One region of the Mesobacillus sp. genome, then DNA from elsewhere that is predicted to be linked to it. Evidence: riboswitches for the same ligand, from Rfam matches in the RefSeq annotation. Region 1 holds a riboswitch; the other holds the start of a gene.
The links. A riboswitch is a leader RNA that binds a small molecule or an ion and turns the genes downstream of it on or off. The one in region 1 is predicted to bind cyclic di-AMP.
Positions count from the first base shown of each region.

Region 2: it holds a riboswitch for cyclic di-AMP, as region 1 does, so the genes downstream of both, AC3EBE_RS00030 (cation:dicarboxylate symporter family transporter) here and AC3EBE_RS02385 (TrkH family potassium uptake protein) in region 1, are expected to answer to the same signal.

Region 1 is NZ_JBYNSB010000009.1:53,620-57,035, forward strand. It holds gene AC3EBE_RS02375 (amino acid ABC transporter permease) at 1-77, shown strand, start outside; partial or broken gene AC3EBE_RS02380 (amino acid ABC transporter ATP-binding protein) at 106-834, shown strand; cyclic di-AMP (ydaO/yuaA leader) riboswitch at 1,136-1,278, shown strand; gene AC3EBE_RS02385 (TrkH family potassium uptake protein) at 1,458-2,798, shown strand; gene AC3EBE_RS02390 (potassium channel family protein) at 2,811-3,416, shown strand, end outside.
Region 2 is NZ_JBYNSB010000001.1:2,050-5,465, reverse strand. It holds gene AC3EBE_RS00035 (GNAT family N-acetyltransferase) at 1-331, shown strand, start outside; gene AC3EBE_RS00030 (cation:dicarboxylate symporter family transporter) at 395-1,651, opposite strand; cyclic di-AMP (ydaO/yuaA leader) riboswitch at 1,768-1,907, opposite strand; gene AC3EBE_RS00025 (GNAT family N-acetyltransferase) at 2,122-2,646, shown strand; gene AC3EBE_RS00020 (GNAT family N-acetyltransferase) at 2,879-3,416, shown strand, end outside; gene AC3EBE_RS00015 (undecaprenyl-diphosphatase) at 3,415-3,416, opposite strand, start outside.

The DNA of each region.
Region 1 (3,416 bases):
ACTATTTAGTACTTGTCGCGATCTTGACATTGGCAGTGAGAGCGATTGAAAAGAGATTGGCCGTAAGTGACAGGTAAGGAGGGAAATTGTGTGTATACAAAAGAAATGATCCATATCGAAAATTTAAATAAGTCCTTTGGAGACCTGCATGTCCTGAAAGATGTCAATATTACTGTAAAAGAAAGTGACGTAGTCTGCCTTGTTGGTGCCAGTGGTTCTGGTAAAAGTACATTGCTGCGCTGCATCAATTTCCTTGAGAAGAAGGACAGCGGCAAAATCATTCTCGAGGGCAAGGAGGTTTCCCAGGAAACCCATGATATAAATGAAGTCCGCCAAAAGGTTGGGATGGTATTCCAGCATTTTAATCTTTTTCCACATATGACTGTACTTGAAAATATCATTGAAGCACCAGTCCATGTAAAAAAAGTTTCTAAAGATGCTGCAGTGAGAGAAGCAAAGGAACTGCTTGTGAAGGTCGGTCTTGAAGACAAGGCGGATGTCTATCCGAGCAAGCTTTCCGGCGGACAAAAGCAAAGGGTGGCGATTGCCCGCGCGCTGGCAATGAAGCCGGATATCATGCTGTTTGACGAACCGACTTCTGCATTGGACCCGGAATTGGTTGGAGAAGTACTGGCAACCATGAAGGAACTGGCTGAGGAAGGCATGACGATGGTGGTCGTAACCCACGAAATGGGCTTTGCCCGTGAGGTAGCCGACTAGATCGTCTACATGGATGAAGGCATTATCGTTGAAAAAGCAAAGCCAGAAGCATTCTTTACTAATCCAAAGGAAGAGCGCACGAAGGAATTTATCCAGACTACTGCTCTAAAATAAATGCTTTATCAGGCAGTCCAGTTGCAAAGCTGGGCTGCTTTTTTTGCTGAACAGACAAAATCTTAAATACTAATTTTAAGTAACCTCAGCCGATCTAACAAAGTTTAGATATTCTCCTTAAAAAACAAAGAAAAACAGTGATTCGGTGAGATAAGCAAGGATATGCTGGATGTTTTCGTATAATTTGGGCTCAAAGAGTCATTTTTAGCTTACTTTTCATGCTTTACAACTAGAAGTGCGCCGGAGTATGATTACAACAGTTTCAGATTTCATTCTATAGCGACAATTGAATAAGTTTCATATTTCTAAATCGCTGAATCCAATGGGAGCGGGGGAACCAACTATTGTGGGTGGTGATCCACTTGGGGTGAAGCCTTTTTAAAGGCGGGGCTATTCTGAGCCCTAATCCGACAGCTAACTCCGTAAGCGTTGCAGAAGAGGAAGGTGAAGCTTGTGAGACGAGTCTGTTCAAAAGTCCACAAGGCTATATCCGTTAGCCTCTGAGGGCTTTTTTGTTTTGTCTGATTTAAATAATCCGGATATTTACATTTGCTGAACAAGAAGCTCCTGCAGGAAATAATAAGAACAGAATTCCTCATACTAAGGGAAGAAGGGGAAACAACATGCGCAGGAAAATGCTTTTAAAGCTTGAGCCTCCTAAGGTGCTTGTCCTGGGTTTTGGGATCATCATAATGCTTGGCTCGATTCTGCTGTCACTTCCCGCTGCTACTGTAGATGGCAAAGGGCTCTCGTGGATGGATGCGTTGTTTACAGCCACTTCAGCGACCTGCGTTACCGGACTGGTAGTTGTTGATACAGGAGATACCTTCACTACTTTTGGTGAGGTAGTCATCCTTTCGATGATCCAGATTGGCGGACTTGGTTTCATGAGTTTTGCCACACTTCTGGCCTTCGTCCTGGGAAAAAAAATCTCTTTAAAAGAGAGGCTGGTCATCCAGGAATCATTGAATAACACCTCTGTGGAAGGGGTCGTCCGGCTTGTAAAACGGATCCTTATTTTTACAGCGTTGATTGAGATTACAGGTGGCATCCTGTTATCTCTGAGGTTTGCCCATGATATGGCTGCCGGCAAAGCGATTTACTTCGGCTTTTTCCATGCTGTCTCCAATTTTAATAATGCAGGATTTGACTTAATGGGAGAGTTTCGCGGGCTGACGGCGTACGTGAACGATCCGGTGGTTAACTTTACACTTATCTCGCTGATCAGTTTGGGCGGAATCGGCTTCATCGTAATGAATGAGCTGTTTGAATACAAAAGCACGAAACGAATTTCACTGCATTCTAAAATCGTACTTACAGTATCCGGTATTCTGGTGCTGATTGGGACGGTGCTGATCTTTTTGCTTGAATACAAAAATCCGGCTACTTTAAAACCGTTGTCCATGTCCGGGAAATTCTTGAGTTCTCTTTATCAAGCAGTTACGCCAAGGACTGCTGGCTCCAATACATTAAATATTGGCGATTTAACGCAAACAACATTATTCTTGATTATTTTTCTGATGTTTATCGGCGCTTCCCCAGGTTCGACTGGCGGCGGGATCAAAACAACCACATTCGCAATTCTGATGGGGGCGGTAAAATCCCAGATCCGTGGCAGGGAGGATGTCACCTTCTTTGGCAGAAGGATGGACTACACCATTATTTATAAATCTTTGACAGTAACACTCATTGCACTTTTTCTCGTTATATCCGTTACAATGGTGTTGACCGTGACAGAACCGGGAAAAGAGTTTCTGATGCTTTTCTTCGAGACGGTATCTGCCTTCGCAACAGTCGGCCTGTCGATGGGATTGACACCTGAGCTGTCACCGATGGGGAAGATTTTGATTACCTTTACGATGTTCGCAGGCCGGATTGGTCCGATGACACTAGCTTTTGCAGTAGCAAAAAAAAGAAAAGAAGACCATTACCGCTATCCGGCTGGGAAAGTGATGATTGGCTAGGAGGATGTACTTATGGCAAAGCAATACGCAGTAATCGGGATGGGCCGTTTTGGATCAAGTGTAGCGACCTCCCTTTATAATGAAGGAAACGATGTACTCGCAATCGATAAAAAAGAACAATATATTGAGGAATACAAGGAACACGTCACTCATGCAGTAATCGGCGATTCAACCGATGAGCAAACGCTGAGGGCTGTTGGAATCAGGAACTTTGATACAGTTATCGTTGCGATTGGCGACGACATCCAGGCAAGTATCCTGACAGTTCTCATCCTCAAGGAAATGGGAGTAGCCAATGTCGTCGCAAAAGCGCTCAACAAGCACCATGCACAGGTATTGTTCAAGGTCGGGGCAGACAAAGTCATCTTCCCGGAAAGAGATATGGGAGAAAGAGTAGCACATCAGCTGATGGCCTCACCTAACGTACTGAACTTCATCGAGCTTTCAGATGACTACAGCATTGAAGAAATCAAACTCCCAATGAGCATGGCAGGCAAAAACCTGATCGAGATCAATCTCCGTGCAAAATACAATATCACCGTTATCGGAGTAAAAACAGGTACGAAGGTAGACATTTCCCCTGACCCTGAAAAAACATTAAGAGCCGAAGACATCCTG
Region 2 (3,416 bases), on a different contig from region 1:
GCAGTTCCTTGAAAACTTTGTGGCTAAAGGTATTTATTACGGAGGAACATTGGCAGGTTTCGCAATGTATGGAATTGATCCGGATGACCAAAATTACTGGATCTATCGCCTGATGGTCGACCAGGATTTTCAAGGTAAAGGAATTGGGATTGCAGCTATAAATCTTATAGTGGAAGACATCAAACAGAAGAATGACACAGGCATCCCACTTATCATGATTGGGTACCATCCTGAAAATGAAGGGGCCAGATATACATATAAGAAAGCTGGATTTGTTGAAACAGTAGTGGCGCCATGGGGTGAGCAGCTTGCGGAATATAAACTGTCTTAGTTAGCAAATTAGCAAAATAATAAATAGCCAGCAGAGTGACCTCTCGCTGGCTATCGTTATCGATTAGGATGCTTTGTTTAAAACTTTGGATTTGGCTGAAGGCTTAAAGACGCCTTCCCATTTGGCAATAACGATCGCTGCAAGGGAATTGCCCACGACATTGACTGCAGTTCTTCCCATGTCTAGAATCCTGTCAATGCCAGCGATAAATGCTAAGCCTTCTACCGGCAATCCAGCCGTACCGAGAGTCGCCAATAGAACGACAAAGGATACTCCTGGTACCCCGGCAATGCCTTTAGAGGTTACCATTAAGACAAGCATTAAGGATATTTGTTCTGAGATGCTCATATCAATTCCGTACATTTGTGCGATGAAGATCGCTGCTAATGCCTGGTAAAGTGTAGAACCATCCAGGTTAAAGGAGTAGCCTGTGGGGATGACGAAAGAAGTGATGTGCTTCGGCGCACCTTCTTTCTCCATTTTATCCATGATTCTTGGCAGAACGGTTTCAGAACTTGCTGTTGAAAATGCAAGGATTAATTCATCCTTTAAAGTCACAATCAATTTGAAAATATTATAGCCGGCCAGTTTGGCTACTGATCCCAATACAACAATGACGAAGAATGCCATCGTTCCATATACTGTAAGGACAAGTTTACCAAGCGGGATCAGTGATTCAAGACCGAATTTAGATACTGTTACACCAATGAGTGCAAATACACCAAAAGGTGCAACCTTCATGATTTGGTTAGTTGCATAGAACATTGCGTCTGCGGTTCCCTGGAAAAAAGCAATAACCGGTTTTCCTTTTTCGCCAATGGCCGATATTCCGAGACCAAAAACAAGAGAAAAGAATATGATTGCCAGCATGTCTCCTTCAGCGAATGCTGTAATTGGATTTGTAGGAACTATTTCTACCAATGTAGTAACCATTGATTTTGTTTCCTGCGTTTCAGCGGTATCTACATAACTGCCAATATCTGTTTTATCAAGTTCGCTCATATTTACGCCAGCGCCTGGCTGGAATAGGTTTGCTGATATGATCCCGACGATAATCGCAATGGTCGTGATTATTTCGAAGTAAAGAAGTGTTTTGCCTCCAATTTTTCCTAATTGCTTAATGTCTCCGACACCAGCAACGGCAACAATAATACTAGCAACAACGATTGGCACGACGATCATCTTAATTAATCGGAGAAAAATATCTCCTATAGGCTGCAGATAAGAGGCCACAGCAGGATTGCCAAAGAATACCGCGCCTACAATAATACCGAGGACGAGACCGATAAAAATTTGGCCCGCCAGACTGATTTTTTTCAATTAAATTTCCTCACCTTCTGTAAAATCTCTAAGCTGAAATAGCAAATGGCAAGGGAAACAAGATTTTTCTCTGCAAAAAAAAGACACTTCGGGTGTCTGTAGAGAGATTTGATCCTCTGTTCCCTTTTTGTCGCTTACGAGGTTAGCTGCCGGGTTAGGAATTGGAAACGAAATCCCCTTCTTCATGAATTCACCCCAGGCGGATGCCGCCAGTTGGTTCCCCCGTTCTTTATGAAAGATTAAGCGGTAAAATATATTTGATAATATTATATCAATATCATAAAAAAGTAAATGTTAATTCTTTACCAGAGTAAAGTGTTGTTTGGACTTTTAAGTGCTGGGGTGGAGGGATCGTTGGATAATTGTAAGGGGTTTTCATACACCTGCTATCCTCCATAATTGGAGAGAATGCCTTAATAAAAGGACTAAAGACAACTAGGAGGTTTTACTATGAAAGAGGAGTTTGAGTTATGGAAAAACAATTAGATTTAGTAAGACCTACTCTAGATTTAGAAAAGGAATACCTCGATTTTTACCAGGAATGGAAAGAAAGCGGAGAGAACATGGTTCCCTGGGTTATTAGCAAGAATCCATCCGATTTTCAAGCCATGGTCGATTTCTTACTGGAAAACGAGAAGGGTGAGAATCTTCCTGAAGGCTGGGTTCCTGATTCGACTTATTGGCTTGTGAATGATAAAAACAAAATCCTTGGCGCGGTTAACATAAGACATGCGCTCAACGAGAAACTTTTAAATTCAGGCGGTCATATTGGGTATGGTATCCGACCGTCTGAACGCCATAAAGGCTACGCCGCACAAATATTATCCTTAGCCTTAGAGAAAACCAGGTCAATGGGAATCGATAGGGTACTAGTTGTTTGTGATGCGGTCAACATCGCCTCAGAGCGGACCATTATAAAAAATGGCGGAGTTGAAGATATCAGTTATACAGAGGAAGATGGCAATGTTGTAAAACGGTTCTGGATTGAGCTATAAGATGTGAGATAGAAGCTTACTGGTAAAAAAACAGTCCTTACTGGTGAAAAAACAGTCCTTACTGGTGAAAAAAGGGTTCTTACTGGTGAAAAAATCATCTCAACTAGTAAAAAAATTGTCCCTACTGGTGAAAAACTGTCATCACCACACAAAAAAGACTAATCCAAACCTTAAACTGTATTAAAAATGTTCTGTGAACTGAAAAAGTGAAAAATTTAAGGGGGATGTATCGTTGTTATTTCAAAATGGGAAGTTAAAAGTTAGGGAACTGGAACCAAATGATGCCGAGTTAATGGTTAAATGGCTTTCCGATCCCGCAATTCTTGAATTTTATGAGGGAAGAGATAACGTTTTTGATTTAAAGAAAGTTATCGAGGTTTTCTTCAGCCCAGATCCACATGAAAAAAGGTGTATGGTTGTCTTTGAAGATATTCCAATTGGCTATCTGCAATTTTATGAATTAGAACAGGAGAACCGGAATGCGTTTGGGTTAGACAAACAAGAAGCCATATTCGGTACTGACCAGTTTATAGGGGAGCCTGCTTATTGGAACAAGGGTATTGGTCAGCTATTGATGAAGTCAGCCATTGATTATTTAATGAATGAAAATGGAGCGGACCGTATAGTTGTCGATCCGCAAACCTGGAATGTTCGGGCGATTGCTTGTTATGAAAAAGCAGGATTTAAAATAAAAAAGCTGCTGCCCAGTCACGAATGGCATGAAGGTGAATATAGGGACAGCTGGTTAATGGAGTATGCATCATCAAACT